4 regions of the Arthrobacter sp. StoSoilB5 genome follow, and region 2 is predicted to be linked to each of the others. Evidence: riboswitches for the same ligand, from Rfam matches in the RefSeq annotation. Region 2 holds a riboswitch; each other region holds the start of a gene.
The links. A riboswitch is a leader RNA that binds a small molecule or an ion and turns the genes downstream of it on or off. The one in region 2 is predicted to bind S-adenosylmethionine.
Positions count from the first base shown of each region.

Region 1 (4,638 bases), 540 kb from region 2:
TTCAACGGACCTGACACAGCTTCCTCGGTCTTGGGCCGCATCCGCGGCAAGGTGGCAATCTACAACGAAAACCTCAGGACGGTGGCGGCACGGCACGACGCAATCATTGCGGATATGTGGTCGCTGAGGCAGTTGGCCGATCCCCGGATGTGGGACGAAGACCGCCTGCATTTCTCACCCCTGGGACACCACACCATCGCAATGATGGTCTTGGAAGCCCTGAACGTCCATCACAGCCTGGAACCGCTCGTTCCGAAGCCCCTTCCGGCGCGCACCTGGCGCGAGGCCCGTTCCTCGGACCTGGTGTGGGCCCGTGAGTACTTTGTCCCGTGGGTTATCCGCAGGCTGCGGCACAGATCCTCCGGTGATGGCATTACACCCAAACGCCCGACGCCGGGACCGGTCTTCGGACCCAACGGCACCATGCTGCCGCGCGGCTAAGGTAATGCGACTGCGGCCAGGAGTGTTCAATGCAGCCTAAAGACATTGTCCGCCTGCGCCTGCGCCGTCAGCAGTTGCGGGCTCCTTTCGGCGGGAGCGTCGATGACGTGCTGCGCAACCTCCTCGCCGTGCAATCGCAGGAATTTCCCTATGCCCGATGGACTCTTGCCCAGAGAACGAACGGCAGCACTGCCGGGCAAGTAGAGGAGGCTGTGGCTGACGGCAGGATCCTGCGGACGCACATCCTGCGGCCGACGTGGCATTTTGTGCATCGTGAGGACCTCGGCTGGTTGATGGGTTTGTCTGCCGATCGCCTGCATCAAGGAAACAAGGGCATGTACAGGCAGACGGGAGTTGATGAGGCCACTACCGCCGTCAGTGGGCGGATCCTTGCAGAAGCTGTGGCCGGTGGCGCCCACAAAACCCGCGAAGAACTAGCCGACGTGCTGGAACAGGCGGGGCTTCCCAGCAAAGGCCTTGGCTTCATTTACCACCTGATGCACGCGGAGATCAGCAAAATTTTGGTGAGCGGCGCTCCGGTCCGCTCCGCTGGCGGCGCGCTGAAGCAGACCTACGCCCTCTTCCAGGAACGTGTGCCCACACCTGGCGACACTTCCTTGACGGGCGATGACCGCGAGTGGGCCTTGGGCCAGTTGGCGCTGCGATACTTCAGCAGCCGGGGACCTGCCACAGTCAAGGATTGCGCCGCGTGGTCCGGACTGACCATGAAGGATGTGCGGCTTGGCGTGCAGGCGGCTGGAGAGTGGGCTCCTGGCGCCCTGGCCACCGTGGCAATTGACGGCCTGGACTTCTACCTGCCGGCCGAAGACATCGATGTGCTTGCAGCGTCTCCCCCACCAGCCGACGCCGGGCCAAGACTTCCCCGGGTCGATCTCATCCAGTGCTACGACGAGTACGTGATGGGCTATTCGGAGTCGCGGCACTACCTCGGCGGAAAGGCGCCCTACTTCCCGGAGGGCGATGCTCCCATTCACGTGGTGTTGCTGGATGGCAGGTTGGCCGGATGGTGGCGGCACGCCTTCAGCGGTGGGATCTGCGAAATCGACGTCAGAATGAACCGGCCGGCCACAACAGCCGAACACCATGCTTTGGAGGCAGAAGTGGAGCGCTACGGAAAGTTCCTGGGCATGGAGGCAAAGTTGGTGTGAATCTGCGGGACTAAGCTGGGTTAAGACCTAGGAGGCCTGCACCGTGAACAATCTGATCTTCTGGATCATCGTCTGCTCGTGGCTGATTCCCTTGGGGATCCGCATATACAACAAGTCCCGGGCGCGGCGGCTCCAGGACCGCAACTTCTCCCGTCCGGGCTACCCGCCACAGGGGTTTCCTCCGCCGGGCTACCAACAGCAGCAGAATTACCAGCCGCAAAACTACCCCGGCTATTCTCCCGAGCCCACCCACATCCGCCCGGCGGATGCGGCACCGCCGGCGGGACCGCCGTCGAACGTTTCTTCAACTACGTTCCCCAGCAACAGCGGTTCCGGGCACCAAGGCTTCCGCGCACGCAAGTTGGCCGAACTGGACCTCAAGTTCAGCAACGGCGAAATTGCCATGGAGGATTACATGAAGCAGCGCGGCGAAATCATGAATGGCTGAGCCGGCTTAGGCGAAGAAGGCCTCGCGCAGTTGCTCTGACAGTTGGCCGATTTCGGTCAGGAAGCCATCGTGGCCGATGGGAGCCTCGATGACGTGGACGGGAACATTGCCTGGCAGATTTTGCGCCAGCTCCAATGACTGGGCCGGGAAGTAGAGGCGGTCCGAGTCGACGGCTGCCACGAAGAACTCGGCAGTGGTGCTTGCCAAGGCGTCCTTCAAGGTGCCACGGCCCCGGCTGATGTCATGGGACATGAGTGCCTCAGTGATGGCGATGTAGCTGTTGGCGTCGAACCGGCGCACGAGCTTGGTGCCTTGGTGGTCGAGGTAGCTTTCCACCTGGTAGCGGCCGCGTTCCCCCAGCACCGCAGCGGCCAGCGGCGTCTCCTGGTGTTGCGCTTCCCGCCCGAAGCGGAAATCAAGCTCCAGCGCGGAACGGTAGGTGATGTGGGCTATCCGGCGGGCCAGGGCGAGGCCCGCCTCGGGAGCCGGTCCACCGTAGTAGTCGCCATTGTTGAAGTTGGGGTCCTGGCGGATAGCCAGGGTCTGCGACTGGGCGAAAGCGATTTGCTCGGCTGTGCTGTAGGCGCCGACAGAAATAACTGCGCACCGCTGAACGCGCTCAGGATAGGTCACAGCCCATTCAAGTGCGCGGGCGCCGCCCATGGAACCGCCCAGGACGGCGTGCCATGCTTTGATGCCCAATGCATCGGCCAGGCGCGCTTCGGCTGCCGTACTGTCGCGCAAAGTGACCAGGGGGAAGCGGGATCCCCAAGGCCGCCCGTCCGGCGCCTCGGACGACGGGCCAGTGCTGCCGTAACAGCCGCCCACAATGTTGATGGAGATAACGAAGAACCGGTTGGTGTCGATCGTCGCACCGGGACCGACAAGCTGCTCCCACCAGCCTTCCTCATCCGTTGCGCCGCGGGCCACATGCGTGCTTCCCGTCAGTGCGTGCTGAACGAGGACAGCGTTGGACGCATCAGCGTTCAGCTGCCCCCAGGTTTCGTAGGCCAACACAACATCGGGGAGGAAACCGCCGGCTTCAAGTTCCAGCGGACCTACGCCGGCGTACTTGACCGTCCCATCTTCTTCGCCCGATTTGGGGAGTGCTGTAGCAGTAATGGTCATTCCTTTGACACCTAACCTCGCGCTTGCCCGTCGCCTTGCGTGCGACAGGCCAGGTCTTCACCCGGGGCACCCCACCGCGGAGGAGGGTTGCCGGCCAGCAAGCCGGGGCTGTCACTGGCACTCATGACCTAATACGTAGAGTCTAGGAAAAATACGGGTGTTTTGGCGAAGAATGTGACAGCTGTGTGACGGTTTGGGGTCGTTTGCTTCAGGAACACGCACGGCGAAGGGCCGCCCGGCGAATTTTCGACTGCGGCGGGCGGCCACTCCTCCCAGTGCGCTTAAGCGCCTTTGGCAGCCCGGAACCCGGCCTCCAGGTCAGCGATGATGTCGTCTACATGCTCAATTCCCACGGACAACCGGACCAAGCCTGGATTAACACCGGCGGCCACCTGCTGTTCCACTGTGAGCTGGCTATGGGTGGTCGACGCCGGATGGATGACCAGCGAGCGGACGTCACCAATGTTGGCAACATGGGAGTGCAGCTCCAGGCCGTCGACGAAGCGCTTGCCGGCCTCGACACCGCCCTTGATAGTGAACGCCACCACGGCACCGGTGCCCCTGGGGCCATACTTCCGGCCGCGGTCGTACCAGGGGCTGGAGGGCAGCCCCGCGAAGGCGACCGATTCGACGTCGTCCCTCGACTCAAGCCATTCGGCAACCCTGGTGGCGTTGGAGACATGGCGCTCAACGCGCAGGCTCAGGGTTTCCAGGCCCTGGGCAATGAGGAAGGCGTTGAAGGGGGAAACCGCCGAACCCAGATCGCGCAGCAACTGCACACGGGCCTTGAGTATGTAGGAGAGGTTGGCTCTGAGCGCGCCGTCCTTGCCCAGGTCCCGGGCGTAAACGAGTCCGTTGTAGCTGGGGTCCGGGGTATTGAATCCGGGGAAGCGCTCCGGGTCCTTTCCGAAGTCGAAGTTTCCGGAGTCCACGATCACGCCGGCGATCGCCGCACCGTGGCCGCCAAGATACTTGGTGGCCGAGTGCACCACGATGTCCGCACCCCATTCGATGGGACGAATGAGGTATGGGGTTGAGAGCGTGTTGTCCACGATCAGCGGCACACCGGCCTCATGCGCGGTGCGTGAAATGCCCTCGATGTCCAGCACGTCCTGGCGCGGGTTGGAAACTACCTCACCGAAGAACAGCTTGGTGTTGGGCTGCACAGCTTCCCGCCACTGGTCCAGATTGTCCGGGTCCTCCACGAACGTGACGGAGATGCCGAACTTCTTTAGCGTGTGGGCCAACAGGTTGTAGGTTCCGCCGTACAGGCTGGGGCTGGCGACGATGTGATCGCCGGCCTCGGCAATGTTGAGAATGGCGAACGTTTCCGCGGCCTGTCCTGAGCTGAGGAGCAATGCGCCCAGTCCGCCTTCCAGGCTGGCGATGCGCTGCTCCACGGCATCCTGCGTCGGGTTGCCGATGCGGGTGTAGATGGGGGCAAGCTCAGCC
Region 1 is NZ_AP024646.1:1,603,725-1,608,362, reverse strand. It holds gene LDN75_RS07275 (SGNH/GDSL hydrolase family protein) at 1-441, shown strand, start outside; gene LDN75_RS07270 (winged helix DNA-binding domain-containing protein) at 471-1,610, shown strand; gene LDN75_RS07265 (hypothetical protein) at 1,654-2,058, shown strand; gene LDN75_RS07260 (homoserine O-acetyltransferase) at 2,065-3,186, opposite strand; SAM riboswitch class IV at 3,201-3,315, opposite strand; gene LDN75_RS07255 (bifunctional o-acetylhomoserine/o-acetylserine sulfhydrylase) at 3,468-4,638, opposite strand, start outside.
Region 1: it holds a riboswitch for S-adenosylmethionine, as region 2 does, so the genes downstream of both, LDN75_RS07260 (homoserine O-acetyltransferase) here and LDN75_RS05010 (hypothetical protein) in region 2, are expected to answer to the same signal.

Region 2 (4,638 bases):
CTGCCCATCGGCATCGGCGGCCTTGTCATGGCGGCCGCTGTTGCAGCCATGATGTCCACCGCTTCCGGCGCCCTTATTGCCGCCGCCACGGTGGCACGCGCAGATGTTGTTCCCTTCGTGGCCAGCTGGTTCGGCAAGACCATCAACACGGACGACACGGAAAACCCCGAGCACGACGTCAAGGCCAACCGTTACTGGGTTCTTGGCCTGGGCATCGTTGCTGTCCTGATCTCCATGGCTGCGCAGGACGTAGTTGTTGCCCTCACCATTGCCTACGACATCCTCGTGGGCGGCCTCCTGGTCGCGATTCTCGGAGGCCTCGTGTGGAAGCGCGGAACCGGTATCGCTGCTGCATGGTCCATGGCAGTGGGCTCGGTCCTGACCCTGACCTTGCTGATTCTGTTCGCCATTGGAGTCATTCCGAGCGCGGATGGCGTCTACGCCAACGAACCTATCTACTACGGCCTGGCGGCCTCGTTCGTGGCATACGTCGTGATTTCGCTCCTCACGCCTCCCACTGCACCAGAAGTCCGGGCTGCTTGGGACAAGCGGGTGGCCGGTGCCGTCTCGGAGGAATTGCCCCTGGAAGCCCACCCGGTCAGCAGCCACACCGCCAGCTAGCTGTACTCAGTCAGTAGGTTGTTTGCACCTGCTGATGGGTGGTTTGCCTCCGAGGCTGCCGTGCGGCCGGTGGTTGTTGTAGAAGTCTAGCCATGGCTGCAGGGCGTCTGTCCGGGCCTGGTTGGAAGTGAATGGTTGCCGGTAGGCCCAGCCTTCTTGAAGGGTGCGGTTGAAGCGTTCTGCTTTGCCGTTCTGCCAGGGATGGCGGGGTTTGATCAGGACGTGCTTGGCGCCCAGTGCAGCGAGTGCGTCCTGGAAATCTTTCGATAACCGGTAGGCAAAGGCGTTGTCGGTCATGACCCGTCTGACTGGCGCGCCGTTGGCTGCCATGGCCGCTGCGGCCCGGGTGAGGAACCCTGCGCAGGTCGGGCCTTTCTCGTCGGGCAGGACCTCGGCGTAGGCCAGACGAGTGTGGTCATCGACGGCCACGTGGACGTAGTCGAAACCGACCCTTGTATGGCCTGTTGAGTGGTTGCGGGCGGATTGGTTCGGGTCTGCCCGCCAGCCTCCGCCGTCGGGAATCCGGCCTAGTTTCTTGACGTCGATGTGGATCATGTCTCCGGGAGCGTCGCGCTCGTACCGGCGGTCCGTGGCACGGGATGCCCGGATCCGTTCCCCGGTCACCGGGTCCAGGTCCCACAGCCGGGGCATACCCGCGCGGGTCAGAATCCGGGAGACCGTCCGGGCGCTCGTCCCGCACCGGGCTGCCAGGCCCGCTGGCCCTTCGCGGTGCTTCACGCGCTGGGTCAGGACATCGGCAACCAGCGCAGCAGAAGTCGCGTGTGGGCACGACCTTGGGCGGGAGCTGCGGTCCTCGAGGCCGGCCCAGCCATGGGTGCGGTACCGGCTGATCCAGCGGTGCGCGCAGGTCCTTGAGATGCCCATTTCTTTGGCCACATGGGCCACGGGACGGCCGGCGAGGACGCGCTCGATAAGGATCCGCCTACCGGTCGGGGTCAAGCGGGCATTACGGTGGGACATGAAGACCTCTTAGTCGTTGGCTGTGTGTGGTAACCACCAACCTAAGAGGTCTTCACCTATTCACGATGTAACCAACGTCCTGACTCAGTACAGCTAGCGGCCCAGGGCCACAAGGCACCAGGCTTCAGGCACCAGGCTTCAGGCACCAGACCTCAGGCATCAGGCACGAACTGAACTGAGCAATGTTCGACGGCGGCGCCGCCCCTTTTCGGGGCAGCGCCGCCGTTGCTCTGTCCGGGGACCGTTGTGCTGTCGGGGACCCGTTGCGAGGCCCACTCTGCGCGCTATCCAGGCCACAAAAGGCGCAGAGCAGGCCCCACAACAAGCAGGCCCCGTAACAAGGGGGGGTAACCAAGGACGCTACTTCTCCACTCGGCACTCCTCCAGTACAGTGGTGCATGCTTCAAGAGAGGTGGCGCCAAGCTCCGACTGGCCACACACCAACCCCATGTTCAAGGGTGGTTCGGATGAGGAAGCGGCCCGCCCCGGACCAGAGACAACCGAGCGGGCAAGAGCACTCCCCCAAAGGAACAGTCCTTGCCGTACCAAGGCGTTACCACCCCAAGCCAAGGCGTTACCGCCCCCATCCAGGGCATCCCCACCGAAACCAAAGCGCGGACCGTGCGGGTGATTCCCGGCGTCGACCTTGTCCTGGGGACTGTGACGCTGGTACTGAACGGCGGGCTGCACCGGTTCCGACACCCCGAGCCGCGCTTGATTGCGCAGGCGCTGGCCCAGGCCGTGCGCCCTTCGCGTTGGTGCGAATCGTCCAGGACGCTGACCGTGACTGTTGCAGCGCTCGGGTGTTCAGCAGGGCTCGAGCGTCATTTCACGTTTGGTGAAGAAGGCCCTGCCTAGGGTTCTTCGTCTTCTTCCCCGCGGAACTCTTCGGTTTCGTCAAGGGGGACAACGCGCTCGTCGTCTTCCGGGACGTCGATTTCCTCCACCCAGGGTTCGTCGACTTCCTGGTCGTCGCTGTAGTCATAAGCGGGGTCCGACTCGATGGTCTCCCGTACCGGGTGGTTGGCGTGCGGTTCGGTGGTATCCATGCTGCAACCTCCGTCTGGTGGGCTGGCAGGCAGCCCGCTGACCGAGTGCGGGGAGGGCCCCCGCCCCTGTCTATCCATCTGAGCACTGTGCCCGCAGGCGGTCAAGGCAAGGGCCGGCACGGGACCAAGGAGGGCTCGAAGCAGAGTGTTTCCACCCCGGAAATTAAGGCACGCCGAACATTCCAACTAAGGAATACCGGCCAAAAATCCGCGCCAATAAGCGGTACAGTGGGCGTGCAATGGGGCCGCAACTACCCCACCCAGCACAGGAGAGAAAGTGCAAAAGCACCAGGAATCCCACGGTCCGTCGAGCCCCGCTCCGGACCCCGCCCCCGGATCCGGAACACCACCCCAATCAGGCCGGCCCACGTCCTCGGACATCAGGCGGTGGCGTCAATACCTGGCTGACGAGCGTGCCGAAGCCGCTGTCTACCGGGAGCTCGCCCAGCGTCGCGACGGCGAAGAACGCCAGATCCTGCTCGCCTTGGCCGAGGCAGAGGGAAGACACGAGGCACACTGGCTCAAGCTCCTCGGAGAACACGCCGGAATGCCGAAGGGAGCTTCCACCCGCAGCCAGATACTGGGCTTCCTGGCCCGGCACTTCGGCTCCGTATTCGTGCTCGCGTTGGCGCAGCGCGCCGAAGGCCGCTCTCCTTACGGGGCCGAACCCGCTGCGACTCCGGCCATGGTTGCCGACGAGCAAATCCACGAAGAAGTTGTCCGGGGCCTTGCCACCCGTGGCCGCAACAGGCTCTCCGGTACCTTCCGTGCCGCTGTTTTTGGTGCCAACGATGGCCTGGTGAGCAACCTTTCACTGGTCATGGGTATGGCCGCAACGGGCGTTCCAAGCCCGGTTGTACTCATGAGCGGCGTGGCGGGATTGCTGGCCGGCGCCCTTTCCATGGGTGCCGGCGAGTACGTTTCAGTCCGGTCGCAACGGGAGTTGCTAAGCGCCACACTGCCCACGCAGGCAACCCTCACCGCCGCCCCGTCCTTGGATATTGAGCACAACGAGCTCGTGCTGGTGTACCTGGCTCGCGGCATGACCCGCGAGGCCGCCGAACACCGGGCCGCCGAACGCATGGGACTCTTCAGCTGCGACTGCGATCCCAGCCTCTCCTTGCAACCCGAGAAGGAGCAGCCCGCCGACGACCATGAAACCGTGGGGTCTGCCTGGGGGGCTGCGATGTCCAGCTTCTGCTTCTTCGCTTCCGGTGCCATCGTGCCGATCCTTCCGTTCATTTTTGGCATGACGGGCGTGGCGGCACTGGTAGTAGCCGGCGTACTGGTGGGGATCGCGCTCCTGGCGACTGGCGCCGTCGTCGGGCTACTGTCCGGAACCTCACCGCTGAGCCGTGGCTTCCGGCAGTTGGCGATCGGCTTGGGCGCTGCGGCCGCCACCTATGGGCTTGGCCTCGCGTTCGGAACGATGATCGTCTAGGCGGTAATGTTGGTTCGTCCTCCGCGCGGCCCCGCGTGACCGGGGCGTGAGGAATGGAGAACCGTGGATTCGGAGCAGTCGCCGTTGCGCGCGCCAAAACACCGTCGTGCCGGCACAACCCTCCAGATTCTTCGCGGCCTACTCATGGCTGTCCTCGCCGCCGTGGTGGCTGTGTTCGTCAGCGGCCTCCTCCACGGCGATCCTCGCATCACCAGCCTGCTTCCGGGCATTGCCCTGCCCAATTCGCCCAAGAGTGAGCCAAGCCAGCAGGCCCCGCCCCGGGCCCTGGACGCACCGCCTCCGGGAGTGGAAGAGGCAGACGCCCCGCTGGCCTCGCCGCTGGCTCCAGAACACGCCAGCGATTCGTACAAGTTCCTGGCAACCAACGACGACGGCACTCCGGTTGGGTACTCACCGTGCCGCCCCTTGCACTACGTGGTGAATGGCGCCACCGCGCCTGAGGGTACGGACAGGCTGCTCAGCACCGCAATCGCCAATATCTCCGCAGCGTCCGGAATCCAGTTCGTCAACGATGGCAGCACAGAC
Region 2 is NZ_AP024646.1:1,061,815-1,066,452, reverse strand. It holds gene LDN75_RS05020 (sodium:solute symporter) at 1-621, shown strand, start outside; gene LDN75_RS05015 (IS481 family transposase) at 628-1,602, opposite strand; SAM riboswitch class IV at 2,004-2,123, shown strand; gene LDN75_RS05010 (hypothetical protein) at 2,140-2,460, shown strand; gene LDN75_RS05005 (hypothetical protein) at 2,457-2,651, opposite strand; gene LDN75_RS05000 (VIT1/CCC1 transporter family protein) at 2,929-4,092, shown strand; gene LDN75_RS04995 (matrixin family metalloprotease) at 4,156-4,638, shown strand, end outside.

Region 3 (4,638 bases), 1.6 Mb from region 2:
CTGCTCCGGATGGCGAGTTGGCAAGCGAGCAACTCTGGATTGCGCGGAGACCTCCTGGACTTTGGCGACTTCCGTCCCCAACCGGCAGCTGATGTGGTTTGGGCCTTGGTGGATTATCTGAGCCCTGTCCTGGACGACCAAGGTGAACTGGAGCTCGTGAAGGCCGGAGTCTCGGACATCCTCGAACGCGGGAACGGAGCCCAGGAGCAACGCGAAGCCGCAGAGCGTTTCAACAACAGGCAACGTGATTCACAAAATTTGCCGGGAAGTCCGCCCAGTGATGAGGCCTTGGGAGCGGTGGTGGGACATGCGGTGAAAGTGACGGTCCGTGGTGCTGCAGCAGATGCACGTAAGGACCCTGCCCTCAACCGAACCGCGCCCATCCTGACAAGGGTCCGCAGGCTCTAGGTTTCCGCTGGGTCAGTCCCATCCCACGTCATCAGGTACGCCCCCGCCAAGCCCTCGACGAGGTAGAACACGAACGGCGGGATGTCCTTCTTTGCCACAAGGATGGCGCCGTAGATGGGCGCGCTGGCTGCGGCCGTGACTCCGATCCACCGTTTGGTGGGCAACGAAAGAAGGCTTCCGCCGAGAGCAGCCAAAGCAAGAACGTGGAGCCCGGAATAGGCAAGGAACGGCGCATTCGATCCACGGCCATAGGCAAAGCGTTCCAGGTCCGAGGCGCGGCGGGACAAACTGGAGACAAAGAGCGGAGCACCTGCGAGTAAAGCGGCCGCGGCTGCAACAGCCCACCGCTTGGCCCGTCGGCCCGGAACACCACGGGCAAATGCTGCGAATCCAACGGGTACAGCGGCAGTTCCGGCCGCGGCGAGGTGCTGCCCGACCACCCAGCCACGCTGGCCGGCCTTGAGCATGCGAAGACGTTCGGCGGCGTCAGGGGTGACGTAAACACGCGATACCGGCGAGATACCCACAAACCACACCACCGTGCCGGCAACGATGACCGCTCCGGCACGGCGATAGGGGTGATTGCCGCTCATGGCAGCAAGGTTAGACCTGTTTGAGGGCCTTCTCCAGATCCAGGATGAGATCGTCTACATCTTCCAAGCCAACGGACAAACGGACCACGCCGTCACTCAGTCCAATGGCCGCACGACCTTCCGGCCCCATTGCCCGGTGGGTGGTGGTGGCCGGGTGCGTGATGAGGGACTTGGAGTCGCCGAGGTTGTTCGAGATGTCGATGACGCGCAGGCCGTCCAGCAATGCGAAGGCGGCGTCCTTGGCGGAACGCCCGGAAGAGGGCAGCAGCTCGAAGGTCAGTACGGTACCGCCGGCCTTCATCTGCTTGGCTGCAAGCTCGTACTGGGGGTGCGATTTCAGCAAGGGGTACTTGACCCAGCTGATGGCAGGTTGCTGCTCAAGCCATTCCGCGATTTTCAAAGCGGAGGCCGAGCTGTGGTTCACGCGCAAGCCGATGGTCTCCAGGCCCTTGGTCAACACCCAGGCGTTGAACGCGGAGAGTGAAGGTCCGGTGTGCCGCATCAACTGCTTGACCGGGCCATCGATGAATTCCTTGGTGCCCATGATTGCGCCGCCGAGGACACGTCCCTGGCCATCGATGTGCTTGGTGCCGGAATACACGATGACGTCTGCGCCCAAGTCACCGCAGCGCTGCAGCAGGGGAGTGGCAAAGACATTGTCGACGACGACAGTCGCCCCTGCGGCATGCGCCAGCTCGCTGACGGCGGCAATGTCCACGATTTCCTGCATGGGGTTCGAGGGCGATTCGAAGAAGACGGCGGTGGTCGGCTCGGAGAGGGCGGCACGCCACTGCTCGAGGTCCGGACCGTCGACGAACACTGTTTCAACGCCCCAGCGCGGCAGGATCTCGTTGAGGATGACGAAGCACGAGCCGAACAGGGAACGGGCGGCAACCACGCGGTCACCGGCAGCCAACAGGGCACCCAAAGCGGTGAAGACCGCGGACATGCCGGACGCGGTCGCAAAGCATGCCTCGGTGCCTTCGAGCAGGCGCAGCCGCTCCTGGAAGGTGGCCACGGACGGGTTGCCGTAGCGCGAGTAGACGAAGCGTTCGTCCTCGCCGGTGAAGGCGCGTTCGGCGGCGGCAGCGGATTCGTAGACGAAGCCGGAGTTCAGGAAAACGGGTTCGGACGTTTCCTGGAAGTTGGTACGGTCAAGGCCGCCGCGTACTGCCTGTGTGTCAGGGCTCCAACTGGCGGCATCAGGATTGAAAGTCACTTAGTCGGTCCCCAGGTTGGTCGGCAGGCCACGGTTCTTCCAGCCGTTGATGGTGCGTTCCCCGTAGCGGTCCGGGTCGCCTTCGAAGCCTTCGAGCACGTTGTAGGCGGTAAAGCCAGCCTGCGTCGCGGCGATGGCCGCGGAGATGGATCGCTGGCCTGAGCGGCAGATGAAAACGAGTTCCACGCCCTCGCCCTCGGGTGCCTGCTGCTGCAGTTCCTCAAGGAAGCGGGAGTTGGGGATGCCGCCGGCGAGGTTCCACTGGATGAACAGGGGATCGTTCTCCGTGGCCTTGGTGTCCGGGATCCCGATGTGGGCCCACTCGCCCTCGGTGCGGACGTCCACCAGGATGGCGCCTTCTTCCAGCTTTGCCCACGCGTCCTGCGGGGTCAGGTCACCTGCGTAACTCATGCGTGTCCCTCGAATGCTTCGTCGTCTTCGTAGTTCTCCAACTGGTCAACGGCATTCGCAACTGCGGCGTCTGCGCTGGCGATGGCAGTGGGCAGGACGACGGCCTGCGCCACGATGATATCCGTGCCATTGAAGGCGGCGGCCGGGCTGCCGTGGAGCACGTAGCCTTCGGCGAGGGCCGCTGTGATCCGCTCGCAGAATTCACGGGTATCCGGACCTGTGATCAGGCGGTAGGAGAGTTTTTCTTCAGTGGGTTCAGGCATTGGCTGGTGCTCCTCAGTCACGCTTGCAGTTCGAAGTGTCGATACGCCGAGTAGTCACCTGAGGCACCCCGCCGGAGAGAGGGTTGCCGACCAGCAAGTCAGGGCTTGGCGCTGGTGCTCATTACTCAAGAAAAACGTAACATCCCGCGGCTGCGGCCCGCACTTGCAAGCGGTTGCGCAGCCGTCATGTTGCGTAACCGGCTGGTGCTGGGGTAACAGCCCAAATGTGACGTCCCGGGAGCATAATTGACGCAGTACGACCCCCTGTAACTTCGCATGAAATCAGGTCGCGGTGAACGGACAAGACAGTTCTACACTCAAGCCCATGCTGCATTTTGGATGGTTCGTGGGGCACGGTTTCGGCGTCCAGGGCTGGGGCACTCCCGGATATAGCCTGGGCTACGACTGGAAGAAGCCGGCCCTGTATCAAGAGGCCGTCCGGGCCTTCGAACAATCCGGGCTTGACCTGTTCATCATCGAGGATTCCCTCACTGTTCCGGACACCTATGGCGGCACTGCCGAGGTTTCACTGGCGCATGCCTCCTTTGCGCCCAAGCATGATCCCTTGGCGCTGGTCCCGTACCTTCTTTCGGCAACCAAGCACCTGGGGATCGTGCCCACGGTCAGTGCATCGTTCTATCCTCCCTTCACGGCGGCCCGCCTCCTGGCTACGCTCCAGCATTTCTCCGAGGGGCAGCTGGGCTGGAACGTTGTTACCTCCGGCAGCGACCTTGCGGCGCAGAATTATGGGCTGGACCAGCAGATCGAGCACGACCTGCGATATGAGAAGGCGGAGGAATTCGTCGACGTCGTCCGGCGGCTCTGGCGGAGCTGGGAACCTGGCGCTGTGCTTGAGGACGTTGAGGCCGGCGTGTTCGCGGACCACACCAAAGTGCACCCCATCAACCATCAAGGTGACTTCTTCAAGGTCCGGGGCCCGTTGAATACCGCGCCCTTGCCGGAGGAGCCCGTGCTGGTGCAGGCCGGTGCTTCGCCACGCGGCAAAGCCTTCGCGGGTGGGCACGCGGATGTGGCGATCGCCTTGGCGCGGGGCGTTGACGGCATGAAGGCCTACCGGGATTCCATCCGTGCCGAGGCCGCCCAAGCTGGCAGGAACCCCGACGACGTCAAGGTACTCTTCGTGCTGAAGCCCACCATAGTCGGCTCACCAGCCGAGGCCGAGGAGTTGCGGGCGCGGCGCCGGGAGCTCACCCAGCGTGACATCGACAGCCAGCTCAACTCGATCTCCTACCTCTCGGTGATCGATTTCAAGCAATTCGACCTCGATGCGCCGTTGCCTGAACTGAGTACCAACAGCAACCAAGGCACGTTGGAACACTTCGCGAAGGCAGCGCCCCCGGGGTCTACCCTGCGCCAGATCCTGCAAGCACGCAGCGGTGGTGCCGGCGATTCGATCATCGGCACGGTTGGTGAAATCGCGGATTACCTTGAGGAGACCGGCGAGGCCGTGGGTGGCGACGGCTTCCTCTTCTCCGGCTTTGTGGACCCCGTGACCGTCCATGGCGTGTTGGACAAGCTCACTCCCGAACTGCGCCGCCGCGGCCTGTTGAGGAAGAGTTACGGCAACGGCGGCTTCCGCCAAAACCTCCTGGACTTCTGACGATGTCCTCCGAGCCCAGGACCCTGCTGATTGGGACGTCGCCTGTGGACGCCCGCAGCGTTGCCCTGGCCGCGCTGGATCCGGCGTTTCACGTGAAACTCAACCAAGATGCGTTGTCTTTGC
Region 3 is NZ_AP024646.1:4,732,333-4,736,970, reverse strand. It holds gene LDN75_RS21485 (glutamate--cysteine ligase) at 1-408, shown strand, start outside; gene LDN75_RS21480 (hypothetical protein) at 405-1,001, opposite strand; gene LDN75_RS21475 (O-succinylhomoserine sulfhydrylase) at 1,012-2,220, opposite strand; gene LDN75_RS21470 (rhodanese-like domain-containing protein) at 2,221-2,631, opposite strand; gene LDN75_RS21465 (DUF1737 domain-containing protein) at 2,628-2,894, opposite strand; SAM riboswitch class IV at 2,909-3,020, opposite strand; gene LDN75_RS21460 (NtaA/DmoA family FMN-dependent monooxygenase) at 3,187-4,515, shown strand; gene LDN75_RS21455 (aromatic amino acid ammonia-lyase) at 4,518-4,638, shown strand, end outside.
Region 3: it holds a riboswitch for S-adenosylmethionine, as region 2 does, so the genes downstream of both, LDN75_RS21465 (DUF1737 domain-containing protein) here and LDN75_RS05010 (hypothetical protein) in region 2, are expected to answer to the same signal.

Region 4 (4,638 bases), 2.6 Mb from region 2:
CGCCCTGGCTACGGGCCCGTCAAGGCTGACCGGTATCGCCCACCTTCGTGGCCATGAAACCGATCGGCTCGCCGCGTTGGCCGCTGAAATCAACCGGCTGGGCGGCGACGCAGAGGAAACAGCCGACGGCCTTATCATCCGCCCGGCTGCTTTGCACGCAGGCGTCGTCCACAGCTATGCCGACCACCGCATGGCTACGGCGGGCGCCATTCTGGGGCTCGCCGTTGAAGGTGTGCAGGTGGAAGATATCGCCACGACGTCCAAGACGATGCCCGAATTTCCACAGATGTGGGAGGCCATGCTGCAGCAGCGCACAGGCGACGATGAGACCGTCACCAGTGAGGCCAGCAACTGACCATGGGCCGCGACGCACGCTCCTGGGACGAATCGGACGTCCGGATCCGTCCGAACAAAAAAGGATCAAGGCCCCGGACCAAGGACCGCCCCAGCCATGATGACGCAGTCATCGGCCGGATCATCACGGTAGACCGCGGGCGCTACACGGCCATCGTTGGGGAAGACTCCGCGGACGAGCGTATTATCATCGCCGCACGCGCGCGTGAACTACGGCGAAATCCCGTGGTCCCCGGCGATTTCGTCGCGCTGGTGGGCGACGTATCGGGGGCGCCGGACACCCTGGCAAGGCTGGTGCGTGTCGAAGAACGCAAGACGGTCCTTCGCCGCAGCGCCGATGATACCGACCCCATCGAAAGAGTGGTGGTGGCCAACGCGGACCAACTTGTGGTGGTGGTCGCCGCGGCCAACCCGGAACCGCGCACTGGCTTTATCGACCGCGCCTTGGTTGCAGCCTACGACGCCGGGATCGAGCCACTGCTGCTCGTCACCAAGGCTGACGTCAAGGATCCTGCCGAGCTGTTGTCCAACTATCTCAGCCTGGACTTCCCTGTCATCATCAGCCGTACGGCCGACGCCGAAGCTTCCGGTATTGACGCCCGATCGGACGACGGACTGTCCGCGCGTCTGGACAGCAGCGCCGTTGCCCAATTGCGGGCCCACCTTGATGGCAAAGTGACAGTCATGCTTGGCCATTCGGGAGTCGGCAAGTCCACCATGGTCAACGCCCTGACCGGCGCTGAGCGCGCTACGGGTGGCGTTAATGCTGTCACCGGAAGGGGCCGGCATACGTCGTCGTCGGCGTTGGCCTTGAAGCTGGCGGACGCGCCGTCCGGTAGCTGGATCATCGATACCCCCGGTATTCGTTCCTTCGGACTCGCGCACGTGGACCCCGATCGCATCCTGCATTCCTTCCCCGATTTGGAACCGGGCACCGAAGCTTGCGACCGCGGCTGCAAACACGATGCCAGTGCCATCAATTGTGGACTTGACGCGTGGGTGAACGAGGGAAACGCCGGTCCTTCCGGAGTGGCACGGTTGTCTTCGCTCCGGCGGCTGCTGGGCGCAGACCCGCGTTTGGAAGCGAAGGAAACCAAGGAACTGGGTACCGTCAACTAAACATTGGTGGAACACGGATCCAACTGCAGGGAAAGTTTCACGATAGTTTGGTGGCATGACCCAACCCGTATCCAGCTACAACGATGATCTGCGACTGGCCCACGTGCTGGCGGATTCCGTGGACGCCCAAACCATGGACCGCTTCAAGGCACTGGATCTGCGGGTCGAGACCAAGCCTGACCTCACTCCCGTTACTGATGCCGACAAGGCTGCGGAAGAAGCAATCCGGGGCCAGCTGTCGCGCTCGCGCCCCCGGGACGCTGTCCTCGGCGAGGAGTTCGGCAGCAGCGGCCACGGCTCCCGGCGCTGGATCATCGACCCCATCGACGGCACCAAGAACTTCGTGCGTGGCGTTCCAGTGTGGGCCACCCTGATCGCACTCGTGGACGAAGGCGAGCCGGTGGTTGGAGTTGTCAGTGCTCCCGCACTCGGCAAACGTTGGTGGGCGGCAAAGGACATGGGCGCCTATATGGGGCGCTCCCTGGCCTCGGCCACCCGGCTCAAGGTGTCCAACGTTTCGCGCCTGGCCGATGCTTCGATGTCATATTCCAGCCTTTCCGGTTGGAAGGAACGCGGCAATCTCGACGAATTCCTAGGTCTGACGGAAGACATCTGGCGCACGCGTGCCTACGGCGACTTCTGGTCCTATTGCTTGGTGGCCGAGGGGGCCGTGGATATCGCCTGCGAGCCGGAATTGAACCTTTACGACATGGCCGCGCTTGTACCCATCGTCACGGAAGCCGGCGGCCGTTTCACCTCGTTGGAAGGCGAGGATGGCCCCTTCGGGGGCAACGCCTTGGCCACCAACTCCATCCTGCATTCAGAGGTCCTCAAACGGCTAAACCCCGCCTTGGATGACCTCCTCTGATCCAGCGATACGAGCAAGACATCTGGCTGTGGATAGAATTTTCGACGGCGGATGCCTCCTTTACGGGGCATCCGCCGTTTTTTCTTCGCCCAAAGGGCTGTTTCGGCACGCTTCGTAACAATCCGCTTAACAAAGCGAAGCGACTTTGGAACAGGCCGGAGGCTTGCCCTAACCTCTTTACAGGTCACGAGTGCCAGCGCTAAACCCCGGTTTGCTGGCCGGCAACCCTCCATTCGCGGTGGGGTGCCCCGGGTGACGACCTGGCCGGTCCGGAAGGGATACGGCAAGCGCGGATCCCCTGTGGGGGTCCTTCTTGAGTGAGGTCCCATGAGCACTGCTACGTTCAACTCCACCGTCCTGCCGTCCTTTGCGGTCGGAGCAGCGCAGGAAGCCGCTGCAGGCAGGCCCCTGGCCGCTGTCACGGGCGCGGAGCTGCAAGCTCCCCTGATCCAGGGTGGCCACGTCCGCTACGCCAACCTCGATTACGGAGCGTCGGCTCCGGCCCTGACCATCGTTTCTGCGTATCTCAATGAGATCCTCCCCTACTACGCGAGTGTCCACCGCGGTGCGGGCTACGCTTCCCAGATCAGCACGTCCGTCTACGAGAACTCCCGCGACATCGTGCGTGAGTTCATTGGCGGCCGCCCCGACGATTCCGTCATCTTCACCCGGAACACCACGGATTCACTCAACCTGTTGGCAGGCTGCCTTCCGCAACTCGACGGAAAGCCGACCGGCGAGGTCCTCTACCTGGACATCGAGCACCATGCCAACCTCCTGCCTTGGCAGGGCGTTCCGCACCGCAGCGTCGTAGCTGCTTCTACACTGACCGCTACCGTGGCAAAGCTCCGCGAGGAACTCAGTCAAGGCGGCGTGTCCTTGCTGGCAGTTACCGGGGCTTCGAACGTGACGGGCGAAATCCTGCCGATCGCCGAACTAGCCGCCCTGGCGCACGAATACGGTGCACGGATTGTGGTGGACGCAGCCCAGCTTGCCCCTCACCGCCGCATCAACATCACCGAATCAGACGTCGACTACATCGTATTCTCCGGGCATAAGCTCTACGCTCCGTTCGGCGCCGGCGTTGTTGTAGGGCGCCCTGACTGGCTTGACGCCGGCACTCCCCACCTTGCCGGCGGCGGCGCTGTTCGTGAAGCCCGCCTCGACTCGGTCAGTTGGGCTTCCGGTCCCGCACGTCACGAGGGCGGCTCCCCCAACGTCCTGGGCGCGGCAACATTGGCGCGCGCTACGCAGGTGCTCGCCGGGCTGGACCAAGAGGCCTGGCATGCTCATGAAGCGGCCATCCGCTCGTACCTGGTACAGGGACTTGAGGCAATCGACGGCGTTACCGTCCACCGGATCTTCAGCGACTCCGAGGACACCATCGGCGTGGTCAACTTCTCGGTGGAAGGATTCGACGCCGGATTGGTCGCGGCTTACCTCGCCGCAGAACACGGTGTAGGGCTTCGTGACGGCCGCTTCTGCGCGCACCCCCTGCTCAAGCGGCTCGGACTCCCTTCGGGCTCGCTGCGGGCCAGCTTCGGCGTGGGCTCCCGCTTGGAGGATGCCACACGGCTGCTGGCGGGTATCGAGGAACTCAAGCGCACCGGGCTCGGCTGGGACTACGTGGTGGACGAGGGCCGCTGGGTACCGGCCAATGACCACCGCAGCTACCCGGAATGGGCACCGAATACGCCCGGCACCGCAGGTGCCGCGCCCTGCACTATTGACTAAGCGGCCTGAGCCGGATCGTCAGCATGGTCCTTACGGTAAATTCGTAGGGTATCCCAGGCGTTTGCGGTAAAGGAGTTGTTGCGTGGCCATGCATTCCCGAGGTCTTTCCGGAGGCACGGGTAGCCCCGGTGGACCCAAGCTGCATGCCACCCGCCGCCGCGAGCTGGGCCTGAGCTTTCAGGACGGCGGGGAACACTACGATCGCGTTCGGCCCGGCTATCCCGCAGATTCAGTGGACTGGCTTCTTCCTCTGGGAGCGAAGTCCGCCGCGGATCTCGGAGCGGGAACGGGAAAATTCACTGCCCTCTTGGTGGAACGCGGACTTGAGGTGGCCGCCGTCGATCCTTCCTTGGACATGCTGGAGCAACTGCAAAAGTCCTATCCTGACGTCAAGGCGTTGGAGGGAACGGCCGAGGCAACAGGGCTGACGGACTCAGCATTCGACGTCGTCAGCGTTGCCCAGGCCTGGCACTGGTGTGACCCGCTCAAGGCCAGCACGGAAATCGCCCGAATCCTTCGCCCCCACGGAGTTCTTGGCCTCGTATGGAACCAACTGGACACTT
Region 4 is NZ_AP024646.1:3,641,188-3,645,825, forward strand. It holds gene aroA (3-phosphoshikimate 1-carboxyvinyltransferase) at 1-355, shown strand, start outside; gene LDN75_RS16465 (ribosome small subunit-dependent GTPase A) at 358-1,473, shown strand; gene hisN (histidinol-phosphatase) at 1,529-2,341, shown strand; SAM riboswitch class IV at 2,524-2,637, shown strand; gene LDN75_RS16475 (aminotransferase class V-fold PLP-dependent enzyme) at 2,669-4,075, shown strand; gene LDN75_RS16480 (class I SAM-dependent methyltransferase) at 4,164-4,638, shown strand, end outside.
Region 4: it holds a riboswitch for S-adenosylmethionine, as region 2 does, so the genes downstream of both, LDN75_RS16475 (aminotransferase class V-fold PLP-dependent enzyme) here and LDN75_RS05010 (hypothetical protein) in region 2, are expected to answer to the same signal.